DNA from 2 places in the Agrococcus chionoecetis genome. Region 1 is predicted to be linked to the other one. Evidence: predicted binding sites of a transcription regulator. Region 1 holds the regulator's gene; the other holds the start of a gene.
The links. The regulator LexA, encoded in region 1, represses DNA repair genes until DNA is damaged. The targets are predictions, from matches to a motif close to TCGAACANNTGTTCGA.

Region 1 (7,461 bases):
CGCTCGGGCTGCCGGTGCTCCGACCGCAGCCGGTCGCCTCCGAGGCATGACGCTGATCGCCGTGGTCGGCGCGACCGGCACCGGCAAGACGTCGCTGTCGCTCGACGTCGCGGACGCGGTCGTGCGGCTCGGCGGCAGCGCCGAGATCGTGAACTGCGACGCCATGCAGCTCTACCGCGGCATGGACATCGGCACCGCGAAGGCGAGTGTGGAAGAGCGCCGCGGCCATTCGCACCACCTGCTGGACGTGCTGGAGCCGTGGCAGGATGCGGCGGTGGCCGCCTATCGCGAGGCCGCGCTCGCCGCTCTGGACGGCATCGAGCAACGGGGAGCGGTGCCGATCCTGGTCGGGGGCAGCGGGCTCTACGCCTCCAGCGTGCTGTACGACTTCGCGTTCCCCGCGACCGACGAGACGCTGCGCGCCGAGCTCGAGTCGGCGCTCGAGCGCGACGGCGCGGCGGCGATGCACGCTCGCCTGCTCGCCGTCGACGCGGCCGCCGCCGCGGCGATCGGACCGCACAACGGGCGCAGGCTCGTGCGCGCGCTGGAGGCGGTGACGCTCACCGGCATGCCCTTCCGGGTCGGGCTGCCGCCGGAGGAATCGCTGCTGCGGCCGACGGTGATCCAGCACGTGCGCGTGGATCGCGCGGCGCTCGTCGCGCGACTGGACGCGCGGGTGACGCGGATGTGGGAGCTCGGCATCGTGGCAGAGGCGCGCGCTCTGCGCGCCGCGGGCATCGAGCGCGGCTCGACCGCGCAGCAGGCGATCGGCTACCGGCAGGCGCTCGACCAGCTCGACGGCGCCCTCACCGAGGCCGAGGCGATCGCGCGCACGCAGGCGCTGACGCGTCGGTACGCGAGGCGCCAGGTGTCCTGGTTCCAGCGCTACCCGGCATCCCCCGCGACGGATCCGACGGCGATGGCGCGAAAAGCGCTCGATAGCCTGGGCGCATGACACCGCTCGGCACAGGCGCATTCACCAAGGGACACGGGACCGGCAACGACTTCGTGCTGGTCGCCGACCCCGACGGCGCAGCGCCGCTCACGGCCGAGCGGGTGCGGGCGCTCGCCGACCGCCGCTACGGCATCGGGGGCGACGGCGTGATCCGAGCCGTGCGCACCGGTGCCAGCGGCGACCCGACGCTCGACGCCGCGCCCGCGGGCACGTGGGCGATGGACTACTGGAACGCCGACGGCAGCACAAGCGAGATGTGCGGCAACGGCGTCCGTGTGTTCGTGCGGTTCCTGCTCGAGGCAGGCCTCGTGGAGCTCGGCGACGGCGAGGCGATGGACGTCGCCACGCGCGCGGGCCTCAAGCGTGTCATCCGCCAGGGCCCGCTGTTCGCCGTGGACCTCGGTCCGTACGAGCTGGGCGGCGACCGGCTGGTCGCGGCCCACGGCATCGATGTCGCCCGCCCCGGCCTGGACGTGTCGACGGGCAATCCGCACGTCGTGGTCGCGCTGGCGAGCGCCGAGGAGCTCGCCGCGCTCGACCTCCACCGCGCACCCGTGCTCGACCCGGTGCCGGACGACGGGGCGAACGTCGAGTTCGTCGTGCCGGGCTCCATCGCCGATGGCGTCGGCGCCATCCGCATGCGCGTCCACGAGCGGGGCTCCGGCGAGACGCTCTCCTGCGGCACCGGAGCCGTCGCCGCAGCGCTGGCGACCCGGCACTGGTCGGGCGACGCGGCGGATCGCTGGATCGTCGACGTGCCAGGGGGCAGGCTCGAGGTGGAGATCGATGAGCGCGGGCATGCCTGGCTCACGGGTCCCGCAGAGCTCGTCTTCCGCGGTGAGGAGATCGACCGGGGAGTCAGTCAGGCGCCGTGACGGCGATGATCCGGTACGTCCGCTTCGAGTCGGCACGCTCGACATCGAAGCCCTCGAAGCGCTCCGTCAGCCATCGCAGCAGCGAGTCGGCGCCCAGGTGCTTCTGCACCACGAGCCACGCCGTGCCGCCGGGTTCGAGCCGCGGGATCCAGGTCTCGAGCAACTCGTGCAGCTGCGGCTTGCCGATCCGGATGGGCGGATTCGACCAGATCGTCGCGAACCGCACGTCGGTCGGCACCCGGTCAGGAGTCGCCGGGGTGATGTTCGATAGACTGAGCAGCTCGGCATTCCGCTCCACGAGCGAGAGCGCACGGGCGTTGACGTCGACCGCCCAGACATGCGCGGCCGGGGAACGGGTCGCGAGGGTCGCGGCGATGGGTCCCCAGCCGCAGCCGAGATCGAGCAGCTCCCCGGTCTCGGGAGGCGCGGGAACCGCATCCAGCAGCACCTCGGTGCCGACATCGAGTCGGTCCCCGGAGAACACCCCGGTCGCCGTGACCATCTCACGCTCGCGGCCATCGATCGGCACCAGGATCGTCCGGAACGATCTCGGCGCAACGGGATCGGGTGAGAAGTAGTGGTCCGGCACGGACTCGACAGTAGCGAAGGACAGACCATGGCAGAACCGCAGGACACCACCGAGGGCGGAGGGCGCGCGACGGAGCGCATCCTCCGGTGGGCGCAGCCGGCCGACGGCGAGGTGCTCTCGGCGCGCGCGCAGGCGCTGCAGGCCGACCACGGATCGAGCGACAGCGATGGCGCGCAGTACGAGCGCGACGAGCGTGCGGCGCTGCGTCGCGTCGACGGACTGCGCACCGAGCTCGAGGACATCACCGAGGTCGAGTACCGCGAGCTTCGCCTCGAGAACGTGGTGCTCGTGGGCGTCTACTCGGGCAGCGCCACCGACGCGGAGAACTCGATGCGCGAGCTCGCCGCGCTGGCGGAGACCGCCGGCGCGCAGGTGCTCGACGGCGTGCTGCAGCGCAGGCCCAACCCGGATCCGGCCACCTACGTCGGCAGCGGCAAGGCGGATGCGCTGGCCGAGATGGTGAAGGAGCTCGGTGCCGACACGGTGGTGGCCGACAGCGAGCTCTCGCCCAGCCAGCGACGTGCGCTGGAGGACCGGGTCAAGGTGAAGGTCATCGACCGCACCGCCGTGATCCTCGACATCTTCAGCCAGCACGCCAAGAGCCGCGAGGGCAAGGCGCAGGTCGAGCTCGCGCAGCTGGAGTACCTGCTGCCGCGACTGCGCGGCTGGGGCGACTCGATGTCGCGCCAGGCCGGTGGTCAGGTCGGCGGGCAGGGCGCAGGCATGGGCTCGCGCGGACCGGGTGAGACGAAGATCGAGCTCGACCGTCGCCGCATCCACACGCGGATGGCACGGCTGCGCAAGCAGATCAAGGGCTTCGCGCCCGCGCGCCAGGCGAAGCGCGCCAACCGCGACCGGTTCGAGGTGCCGGGCGTGGCGATCGCGGGCTACACGAACGCCGGCAAGTCGTCGCTGCTGAACCGGATCACCGGTGCGGGCGTGCTGGTGGAGAACGCGCTGTTCGCGACCCTCGACGCCACCGTCCGCCGCGCGGTCACGCCGGACGGGCGCGAGTTCACCATCGCCGACACGGTCGGCTTCGTGCGCAACCTGCCGCACCAGCTGGTCGAGGCGTTCCGCTCGACGCTCGAGGAGGTCGCCGAGTCGGAGCTCATCGTGCACGTCGTCGATGCCAGCCACCCCGACCCCGCTTCGCAGATCGCCACGGTGCGCGATGTGCTGGGGGAGACGGGCGCGCGCACCATCCCGGAGATCGTGGTGTTCAACAAGGCCGACCTGATCGGTGATGACGAGCGACTGGTGCTGCGGGGACTGCAGCCGGACGCCATCTTCGCCTCGGCACGCACGGGCGCCGGCGTGGACGAGATCCTCGCGCGCATCGCCGAGCTGCTGCCGAGGCCAGAGGTGCCGGTGTCGCTGCTGGTGCCCTTCGAGCGCGGCGATGTGATCGCCATGCTCCACGACCGCTTCGACGTCGTGAGCGAGCGCTACGAGGAGGCCGGCACGCGCATCGATGCGCTGGTCTCCGACGCCGTGCTCGACCAGCTCGCCGAGTTCCGCATCTGACACGCGGTCCCACGACAGGAGGCGCCGAGCCGCGTGAGCGGTCCGGCGCCTCGTGTCGTCTCGGGGCTCAGATGGAGCGCAGCACCGCCACGACCTTGCCCAGCACCTCGGCCTCGTCACCCACGATCGGCTCGAACGCGGAGTTGCGGGGCAGCAGCCAGGTGTGGCCGTCGCGCTGCTTGAACACCTTCACCGTGGCCTCCTCGTCGAGCATCGCCGCCACGATGTCGCCGTTGACCGCATCGCGCTGCTGTCGCACCACGACCCAGTCGCCGTCGCAGATCGCAGCATCGATCATCGAGTCGCCGACCACCTTGAGCATGAAGAGGTCGCCGCCGCCGACGAGCTCCTTCGGCAGCGGATAGACCTCGTCGATCTGCTCCTCGGCGGTGATCGGGATGCCGGCTGCGATGCGGCCGACCATCGGCACGAAGGTCGCCTGCTCCATGCTGCCCACAGACGGGTCCAGCTCGTCGGGCACGAGCACCTCGATCGCACGCGGGCGCGCAGGGTCGCGGCGGATCATGCCGGCGAGCTCGAGCTGCCCGAGCTGGTGCGTCACGCTCGAGAGCGAGGAGAGCCCGACCGCATCGCCGATCTCTCGGTAGCTCGGCGGATAGCCGCGCTGGCGCACCGCCTTCTGGATGACCTGCAGGATGGCCTGCTGCTTCTCGGTCAGCTGCCTCGTCATACCGCTCCGCTCCCGTCGCTCCGGTGCCGCCCGGTGCCCGAGACGGGCGTGTGGGTGGCCTGGGATTGACTGCTCCTGGTTCGAAAGCGTATCCGACAGGGCGCTCGAATCAAACGGATGTTCGAGCGTGTCGTGGAGAAAACCCGCAAAAGGGCTTGACGCATCCGAAGAATCGAAGATAGGTTCGAAACAGAGATTCGCAGGCGGTGCTCCCGGCCGAGCATCGCCTGCGGATCCCAATCGGAAGGAGCAACGATGACTGCCATCGCCACCACCGCATGGATCCCCGCCGCGACGCCCGTCGCGACGCCCGCCGCTCCCGCAGCTCGCAGTCGGCTCCGCATGACCGTCCGCGGTCGCCGTGCGCTGGCGCTGCTCGTCGCCGCCCCCGTCATCGCCACCGGCGCACTCGCCGGCGTCGGCGTGCTGGGCGACGCCCTCGCTGGGGCGGTCGCCTCCTCGACCAGCGGCTCCGTCGACTTCGAGTACGTCACCGTCATGCCTGGCCAGTCGCTGTGGCAGATCGCGCACGCCATCGCGCCCGAGGCCGACCCGCGCGACGTGATCGCGGAGATCGAGATGCTCAACGGCATCGGCGGCGCCATCCAGCCGGGCGAGCAGCTCGCCATCCCGACCCACTACACGAGCTGACGCCGCACACCGCCAGACCGCAGGCGTGCTGCCCGCGCGTGCAGGAGATCAGACAGCGTCCTAGGCTGGTGCAGTGACGAGTCTCGACGACCTGCCCATCCGCGCCGACCTGCGCGGCCTGACGCCCTACGGCGCACCGCAGCTCGAGGTTCCCGTGCGGCTCAACGTCAACGAGAACGCCTACCGAGTGCCGGAGGCAGTGGCCCTCGACATCGTCCAGGAGATCGCTCGTGCGCTGCCGGAGGCCAACCGGTACCCCGACCGCGAATTCGACGTGCTGCGCCAGGGCTTCGCCGACTACCTCGGCCGCGGCCTGACTGCCGAGCAGATCTGGGCGGGCAACGGCTCGAACGAGGTGCTGCAGCACGTGCTGCAGGCCTTCGGCGGCCCGGGCCGCTCGCTGCTGTCGTTCACGCCCACCTACTCGATGTACCCGCTGCTGGCGCAGGGCGTCGGCATGGCATGGGTGCCGGTGCCGCGCGCCGACGACTTCACGCTCACGCCGAGCGCCGTGCGCGACGCGATCGAGGAGCACGATCCCGACGTGGTCTTCCTCTGCTCGCCGAACAACCCGACCGGCACGGCGATCGGGCTGGACGTGATCGAGGCAGCGTGCACGAGCGCCCGCGGGATCGTGCTGGTCGACGAGGCCTACGCCGAGTTCGCGCACGATCGCGACCAGACGGCGCTGGCGCTCCTCGAGCGCTACCCGCGCCTGCTGGTCTCGCGCACCATGAGCAAGGCGTTCGCCTTCGCGGGCATCCGGGTCGGCTACCTCGCCGCGGATCCGGCGGTCATCGATGCGCTCCGCCTGGTGCGCCTGCCCTACCACCTGTCGGCGATCACGCAGGCGGCCGCGATCGCGGCGCTGCGGCACAGCGGCGAGATGCTCGCACGCGTCGACGCGCTGCGGCAGCAGCGCGATCGCATCGTCGATGAGCTCACCGCGCTGGGCCTCGCGCCCTACCCGTCCGACTCCAACTTCGTGCTCGTCGGCGGCATCCGCGACCCGAAGGCGACGTTCCAGGCACTGCTCGACCGCGGCATCCTGGTCCGCGACGTCGGCCTGCCCGGAACGCTCCGCATCACCGCCGGCACGCCGGCCGAGACCACCGCGCTGCTCGCCGCCATGGCTGAGCTCACCGCAGAATAGGATCGAACCCATGGCCCGCACCGCAACGATCGAGCGCTCCACGAGCGAGTCGACCATCCGGCTCTCGCTGGATCTCGACGGCTCCGGCAGCTCGTCGATCTCGACCACCGTGCCGTTCTTCGATCACATGCTGACGGCGTTCTCGAAGCACTCGCTCATCGATCTCGACGTGCAGTCGACGGGCGACACCGACATCGATGCGCACCACACGGTGGAGGACACGGCGATCGCGCTCGGCCTCGCGCTGCGCGACGCGCTCGGCGACAAGGCGGGCGTGCGCCGCTACGGCGACGCGACCGTGCCGCTCGACGAGGCACTCGCCCGCGCGGTCGTCGATCTCTCCGGCCGACCCTTCCTCGTGCACGGCGGCGAGCCCGCCGGATTCGAGCTGCACCGCATCGGCGGCCACTTCACCGGCTCGCTCGTGCGCCACGTCTTCGAGGCGATCACGCTCAACGCGCGCATCACGGCGCACGTGGACGTGCTCGCCGGTCGCGACCCGCACCACATCGCCGAGGCGGAGTTCAAGGCCTTCGCCCGCGCCATGCGCATGGCCGTCGAGCCCGACCCGCGCGTGACGGGCGTGCCGTCCACGAAGGGCGCTCTCTGATGCCCGGCTCGGCAACGGGGTCGTCGCGCCCGACCGTCGCGCTGCTCGACTACGGCCTCGGCAACGTGCACTCCGCGGCGAAGGCCCTGGAGGCCGCCGGCGCGAACGTCTCGCTGACGGCTGACCGCACGACGGTCATGGAGGCCGACGGCCTGGTGGTGCCCGGCGTCGGCTCGATCGCTGCGTGCATGGCCGGCATCCAGGCCATCCGCGGTGGTGAGCTCATCGGTCGTCGGCTGGCCGGCAGCCGACCGGTGCTCGGCATCTGCGTGGGCATGCAGGTGCTCTTCACGGCGGGCGAGGAGGGCGGCGTGCACACCGACGCGCTCGACGAGTGGCCGGGCACCGTGCGCCGCCTGCAGGCCGACGTGCTGCCCCACATGGGGTGGGCAGAGGTCGAGGCGCCGGAG
Region 2 (7,461 bases), 470 kb from region 1:
TCGGCATGCAGAAGCACGGCTTCGACGAGGCCCGGCCGGTGCTGGAGCGCGCCAGCGCTCGTGAGACCGCCGCGCGCGTCGCGCTCGGAGCTGTCGCTCGCGCCTTCCTCGCCGAGCTGGGCGTGCGGCTGGTGAGCCACACGCTCTCGATCGGGCCGGTGCGCGTGCCGGAGGACGCCGAGCTTCCCGTGCCCGACGACGTCGACCGACTGGATGCCGACGAGCTGCGCTGCAACCACCCGGAGACGAGCGTCGCGATGCTCGCCGAGGTCGAGGATGCTCGCCGCGCTGGCGACACGCTCGGCGGCATCGTCGAGGTGCTCGCCTACGGCCTGCCGCCGGGCATCGGCTCCTACGTGCACTGGGATCGCAGGCTCGACGGGCGCCTCGCGCAGGCGCTCATGGGCATCCAGGCCATCAAGGGCGTCGAGGTCGGCGACGGCTTCGAGACCACTCGCCGCCGCGGCAGCGCCGCGCACGACGAGCTGCTCGTCTCAGACGCGGGCGTCCACCGGCCGACCGGCAGGGCGGGCGGCATCGAGGGCGGCATGTCGACCGGCGACGCGCTGCGCGTGCGCGCTGGCATGAAGCCGATCGCGACGGTGCCGCGCGCGCTGCGCACCATCGACACCGCCACCGGCGAGGCCGCGCAGGCGCACCACCAGCGCAGCGACGTGTGCGCGGTGCCGGCTGCCGGCGTGGTCGCCGAGGCGATGGTCGCGCTCGTGCTCGCCGACGCGATGGTCGAGAAGTTCGGCGGCGACTCGGTCGCCGAGACCCGCAGGAACGTCGACGCCTACCTCGCCGCCATCCCGGAGCAGCTGCGCACGGTGCCGGAGGCGCACTGATGCGCACTGCGCCGGCATGACCGCTGACGGCCCGCGCCCCGGCGACGAGGCGAGCGCGACACCTCCGATCGTGCTGATCGGGCCGATGGCCGCGGGCAAGACCTCGATCGGGCGCAAGCTCGCCTCCCGCATCGGCCGCACCTTCGCCGACACCGACCGCCTGATCGCGCTCGAGCACGGGCCGATCCCCGCGATCTTCGCCGAGCACGGCGAGGCGACGTTCCGGCGGTGGGAGGCCGAGACGGTGCGGCGGGCGCTCACGCCCGGCACGGTCGTCGCCCTGGGCGGCGGCGCCGTGCTCGACCGGGACACTCGCGCGCTGCTGCGTGCCCAGACCACCGTGGTGCTCGTCACCGTCGACGAAGCGGCCGCGGAGCGCCGGATCGGCGGCGGCGGACGACCGCTCGTCGCCGACGGCATCGACGCCTGGCGCCGCATCGCGGCCCAGCGCGAACCCATCTACCGCGAGCTCGCCGACACCACCGTCGACACCTCCCGCACCCCGTTGGCCAAGCTGGTCGACCAGCTGGAGGCCTGGCTGGGGGAGCGCGGACTGTGAGCCGCTCGACCACCGGATCCGCCGCACACCGCCCGATCCGCCACCGCACGCCGCACGCACAGGGAGCACGCGCATGACCACGATCCACGTTCCGACCACCGACCCCTACGACGTCCACATCGGCCGCGGCATCCTGGTCGAGCGACTGCAGCAGCAGCTCGAAGGTGTGGAGCGTCTGCTGGTCGTGCACCAGCCGTCGATGTCGCGCATCGCCGACCACCTGAAGGCGTCACTCGGCATCGAGGTGCTGCTCGCCGAGGTGCCGGATGCCGAGGAGGCGAAGCGCATCGAGGTCGCGCAGTTCCTGTGGCAGATCATGGGTCAGGCCGATTTCACCAGGACGGATGCGGTGCTAGGCCTCGGCGGCGGTGCCGTCACCGATCTGGCCGGCTTCGTCGCCGCGACGTGGCTGCGCGGCGTGCGGGTCGTGCAAGTGCCGACGAGCGTGCTCGGCATGGTCGACGCGGCCGTGGGCGGGAAGACCGGCATCAACACCGAGCAGGGAAAGAACCTCGTCGGCGCGTTCCACCACCCGGCGGCGGTGATCGCCGACCTCGAGCTCGTCGACTCGCTGCCGCGCAACGAGCTGCTGACCGGCTTCGCCGAGATCGTCAAAGCCGGCTTCATCGCCGACCCGCGCATCCTCGACCTGCTGGAGCACGACCTCGACGCATCCACCGACCCGACGCAGCCGCAGTTCGCCGAGATCGTGGCGCGCTCGATCGAGGTGAAGGCGCGGGTGGTCGCGAACGACTTCCGCGAGGCGGGTGAGCGCGAGTTCCTCAACTACGGGCACACGCTCGGCCACGCCATCGAGCACAACGAGCGCTACCGCTGGCGCCACGGCGCCGCGGTGTCGATCGGCATGGTGTTCGCGGCAGAGCTCTCGCGCCTCGCCGGCCGGCTGCCGGAGCGCGTCGTGGATCGTCACCGCGAGATCCTCGGCTCGCTGGAGCTGCCGATGACCTATCCCGTGGGTCGCTGGCAGACGCTGCTGGCCTCGATGCGCAAGGACAAGAAGACGCGCGGGTCGATGCTGCGCTTCGTCGTGCTCGACGATGTGGCGAAGCCGCGGATCCTCGAGGGGCCCGACGAGGGGCTGCTGTTCATGGCGTACCAGTCGCTCGCCGACTGACCGCCTGCGGTGTCGCTGACCGGTCTCGTGACGGCGGCGGGCTGCGCCCGCCGCCTCCTCGACCTGCGGGGTCGGTCGGGGAGCGGGCCGCAGAGCCGCGCGTCTGCCTGTAGTCGGTCGGGGAGCGTGCGGCGAAGCCGCGCGCGTCACGAGACCGTGACGCGACCCTGGCGCCCAGCGCGCGCATCTGAGACGCTTCAGGCGAGCGCCCGCGCTCGACGGGCGGTGACGAGGGAGCGCGTCATGGCGCACGGCGACATCACCCATCTGGAGATCCCGGTCAGCGATCTCGACAAGGCGACAGCCTTCTACCGCGACGTGTTCGGCTGGCAGATCGCCGAGATGGAGCAGTTCCCCGGCTATCCCATGTGGCAGGCGCCGAACGGCGTCTCCGGCGGCGCGCTCACGCAGCGCGAGGACGGCTTCACGCAGCCCAGGAACATGGTCGAGGTCGACTCGATCGACGAGGCGCTGGAGAAGGCGACCGCCCAGGGCGCGACGGTCGTCGTCGCGAAGTCCGAGATCACGCCGACGAGCTGGTGGGCGCTCTTCGCCGATCCGGACGGCAACCACATCGGCGTCTTCGAAGGCGACATGTAGCGCGGTTGCGGGTCTCGTGACGGCCACGGGCTGCGCCCGCGGCCTCCTCGACCTGCGGTGGGGCGTCGCTCTCGTCCGCGCGCGTCTGCCTCTCGTCGGTCGAGGAGCGGGCGGCGCAGCCGCGCGCGTCACGAGACCAGGCGCATGCGGCAGACTGACCGCATGCGCATCCTCGTCCTGAACGGCCCGAACCTCGGCAGGCTCGGCACGCGCGAGCCAGAGGTCTACGGCACGGCGACGATCGCCGACATCGCGCCGCTGGTCGCCGCGGCCGGCACGGACGCCGCCCCGGTCGAGCCGGATGTGCGGCAGACCGACGACGAGGCCGAGCTGGTCGGCTGGCTGCACGAAGCCGTCGACACGCGCACTCCCGTGATCCTCAACCCGGCAGCGTTCACGCACTACTCCTACGCGCTCCGCGACGCATGCGCGCAGCTGCAGGGCGTCGCGCCGCTGATCGAGGTGCACATCTCGAACCCGCACGCGCGCGACACGTTCCGCCACACGTCGGTCGTCTCTGCGGTCGCGACCGGGGTGATCGCGGGCCTCGGCATCGATGGCTACCGCCTGGCCGCGCTGGCGATCGTCGGGCGCTGAGCGCTGAGCCGCTGACGCTGCACTGCGGCGTAGCGCCTCAGTCGCGGACGGCCGCCACCGTGAGGGAGGCGGGCACCAGCAGCCGCTCACCGTCCGGGAGGGCGTAGCCGCCGTCGACGGCGACCATGCGCGGGTGCGCGTCCCACTCGAGCACCGTGCCCTCGTCGAGCGCGACGATCCGCAGCCCCGCATCGAGCAGTGCCGTCACGATCTCGGCGACCGAGTGCGGCCACTCGAGGGTCCTCGGGTGCGCGACCCGCTCGCCGTCGCTCGCATAGGTGGTGTCGTCGATCCATTCGAGGGCGGTGCCGTTCGGGAAGTAGCGGTAGGCGAGGGTGAGCGCATCCGCGTCCGCATCGTCGAGGGCGAGCATCGCGGGATGGGCGTCGCGGAAGTACAGCAGCCCGCCGGGCACGAGCAGCTGCGCGATCTGCGCTGCCCAGCGCTCGAGATCCTGGAACCAGCAGATGGTGCCGATCGACGTGTACACGACATCCACTTGCGTCCCGATCGCCGAGGCCGCGTCGAGCACGTCGCTGTGCACCCAGCGGGCGTCGACGCCGCAGGTCGTCGAGAGCTCGGCCGCGACCTCAAGGGCGACGGTGGAGAAGTCGAGGCCGATGACGGATGCGCCCGCATACGCGAGCGAGACGGTGTCGGTGCCGATGTGGCACTGCAGGTGCGCCAGCGACCGTCCCGCGAGCGGACGCGGATCGTCGGCGGCGGCGCCCAGCAGCCGCGCGATCACCGGCAGATCGCGCCGCACGACGTCGGTGAGTGCGCTCGGGTTTCCCGGCAGGATGCGCAGCCCGTCGTAGTGCCGGGCGTGGATGGGCACCCGGTCATCCCAGTTCGCTCGATTGACCGCGGATGCGTCCGCGTGCGAGACACGATGGCCGTCGGAGTGCTGCGCGTCGGTGAGATCCTGCACGGGGCAACTCTACGAGCCCTCGCGCGCCAGGTACACTCGTCTGTCGGCCCCTGCCAGGGTCATCAATCGACGGAATGGATCTCGGCATGGCAACCACGAACGACATCAAGAACGGCGCGGTGCTCAACCTCGACGGTCAGCTCTGGACCGTCATCGAGTTCCAGCACGTCAAGCCCGGCAAGGGCGGTGCATTCGTGCGCACCAAGCTGCGCAACGCGCGCAGCCAGAAGACGGTCGACAAGACCTTCAACGCAGGCCAGAAGATGGAGTTCGCAACAGTCGACCGTCGCGACTACCAGTTCCTCTACAACGACGGCACCGACTTCGTGTTCATGGACAACGACACGTACGAGCAGCTGCCGATCCCGGCCGAGACCGTCGGCGACGGCGCCAAGTTCCTGCTCGAGAACGGCACCGCGACCATCTCGATGCACGAGGGCGAGGCGCTGCAGGTCGAGCTGCCCGCATCCGTCGTGCTCGAGATCACCTACACCGAGCCCGGCCTGCAGGGCGACCGCTCGAGCGCCGGCACGAAGTCGGCCACGGTCGAGACGGGCGCCGAGATCCAGGTGCCGCTGTTCGTCGAGCAGGGCACCCGCGTCAAGGTCGACACGCGCGACGGCAGCTACCTCGGCCGGATCAACGACTGACGTGTCGGCGACGAACCCCGCGACCGAGTCCTATCCGTCGCGCCGCAAGGCTCGCAAGCACGCCGTCGAGGTGCTGTACTCGGCGAATGCGCGCGGTGAGGCGCCGACGACGGTGCTGCGCGACACTGCAGACAGGCTCGGCTGGGCCTCGCACGGCTGGTTCGCCTTCGCCCACGAGCTCGTGGCTGGGGTCGCCGACGAGACCGAGGCGCTCGACGAGCTCATCGCGTCGTCCAGCGAGCACTGGCCCATCGATCGGATGCCGCGCACCGACCTCGCGATCCTGCGGGTCGGCGCATGGGAGCTCGAGCACGAGACCGCTCCGGTGAGCGTCGTCATCTCGGAGGCCGTGCACCTCGCCAATGAGCTCTCGACAGACCGCTCTGGCTCGTTCATCAACGGCGTGCTCGGAAAGATCGCGGCGCAGCGAGGCTGACTTGTGGGGGCCGGCCCCAGCGCTGCCGACCCGATGCGCCCTGCTCCGGTGCGCCCGACTCCGGTGCGCCCGACTCCGGTGCGCCCCGCTGCAGCCTGTGAGCTCGAAGCGACTTCTCCACAGCCGCTGCGGGGGAGCCGCGGGATGTGGGCGGTGCGAGATAGCCTGTTCGAACAAACGTTCGAGTAGACGGGGTGCATGCGCTCCCCGGCGACGGGCAGGAGTCGAAGGTGACGAGCATCGAGCAGGTGGGGGTGGCGGTCGAGGCCGCGCGTGCCGCGCTCGCCGACGCCGACTCGCTGTCGCGGGCACCGCACGAGGAGATCGCGGCGCTGCTGGCTCGCACGGCCGAGCTGTCGCGGGTGGTCGGTGGTCTGCAGCTGCGAGTGGTCGAGCAGGTCGCGGCACGCTCGACCGGGCCCGCGGAGGAGGCGCTGTGTCGGCGGCTCGGGCAGCGCAGCGCAAAGGAAGCGGTCGCGCACGCGTTCGGCGTCCGCGCCGGTGACGCGCAAGGACTGCTCGCGCTGGCCGCCGCCACGACTGCGTCGGTGAGCCTGACTGGCGCCGAGCTCGCGGCTCGCTATCCCCACGTCGCGGGCGCGCTCGGCGAGGGCGCAGTGTCGGTGGCGCAGGCGCGCGCGATCGTCGGCACGCTCGAGCCGGCGGCGCCGCGCGCCGATCTGGAGCAGCTGGCGTGGGCCGAGGCGCAGCTGGTGGAGGTGGCGACCGACCCGACCGGACCGCTGGTGCCGGAGCTGCTGGTGACGCAGGCGCGCGCCTACGCGGCGCTGCTCGACCCCGATGGTGCACTGCCTGCCGACGAGCGGCTGCGGGCGATGCGCAGCGTGCGGCAACGCCAGCGCCCCGACGGCATCTGGCAGACCACGCTACTGTCTCCGCCGGAAGACGGTTCCGCGCTGAAAGCGTTCATGGACGCCTACTCCAGCCCCCGCGTGCAGGTCGCGTTCCACGACACCGACCCGGGCACCGACCCCGCCGCAGGCAGTGGCGAAGGCGACGGTGACGCGGACGGTGGCGTGGTGGATGACCGCACGCGCGAGCAGCGGCGGCACGACGCGTTCATGGCGCTGGTGCGGCAGCACGCCGCCTCCGGCACCGCGCCCACCGCTGGCGGCGAGCCGCCCACGCTCGTCTTCCACGGCAACATCGCCGCCTACACCGCCTACCTGCTCGGCACCGAGCACCCCGAGCGCACGCTCCGCATCGAGCACACCGGCGACCTCCTCCCGATCGAGACCGTCGACCGGCTGCTGTGCTCCGCGCAGGTGCAGCACAGCGTCGTCGACGAGACCGGCCACGTGCTCGCGCTCGGCCGCACCCAACGCCTCTTCAGTCGCGCCCAGCACCGCGCGCTCGCCATCCGCGACCGCGGCTGCCGCGTCAAGGGCTGCGGCATGCCCGTCGCCTGGACCGAAGCCCACCACATCATCTGGTGGCAGCACGGCGGCGACACCGACATCGACAACGGCATTCTCGTCTGCAGCTACCACCACCACGAGATCCACGCCGGCCGCCTCCACGTCGAACGCGCAGGAGACCAGCCCGGCAGCTGGCGCATCGTCGCAGCACTCCGACCACCAGACCGCTACGCACGCACGACACGCGCCCCGGCCACCGCTGGCGCGATCACCGCCGCGAGCAACGGCCCAGTGCCGCGGTACGAGCGGATCATCGAGCGGTCGGT

Region 2: a site for LexA is predicted at 5,926-5,941, ahead of ABG090_RS06205 (DUF222 domain-containing protein). Genes of this name have one in related genera too.

What each region holds. Positions count from the first base shown of each region.
Region 1 is NZ_CP156989.1:1,746,486-1,753,946, reverse strand. Features, by position in the region: gene miaB (tRNA (N6-isopentenyl adenosine(37)-C2)-methylthiotransferase MiaB) at 1-50, shown strand, start outside; gene miaA (tRNA (adenosine(37)-N6)-dimethylallyltransferase MiaA) at 47-955, shown strand; gene dapF (diaminopimelate epimerase) at 952-1,830, shown strand; gene ABG090_RS08465 (methyltransferase) at 1,814-2,419, opposite strand; gene hflX (GTPase HflX) at 2,447-3,946, shown strand; gene lexA (transcriptional repressor LexA) at 4,014-4,637, opposite strand; gene ABG090_RS08450 (hypothetical protein) at 4,893-5,288, shown strand; gene ABG090_RS08445 (histidinol-phosphate transaminase) at 5,362-6,441, shown strand; gene hisB (imidazoleglycerol-phosphate dehydratase HisB) at 6,452-7,051, shown strand; gene hisH (imidazole glycerol phosphate synthase subunit HisH) at 7,051-7,461, shown strand, end outside.
Region 2 is NZ_CP156989.1:1,279,629-1,287,089, forward strand. Features, by position in the region: gene aroC (chorismate synthase) at 1-848, shown strand, start outside; gene ABG090_RS06170 (shikimate kinase) at 865-1,407, shown strand; gene aroB (3-dehydroquinate synthase) at 1,481-2,542, shown strand; gene ABG090_RS06180 (VOC family protein) at 2,786-3,142, shown strand; gene ABG090_RS06185 (type II 3-dehydroquinate dehydratase) at 3,305-3,739, shown strand; gene ABG090_RS06190 (class I SAM-dependent methyltransferase) at 3,777-4,670, opposite strand; gene efp (elongation factor P) at 4,757-5,320, shown strand; gene nusB (transcription antitermination factor NusB) at 5,322-5,756, shown strand; gene ABG090_RS06205 (DUF222 domain-containing protein) at 5,951-7,461, shown strand, end outside.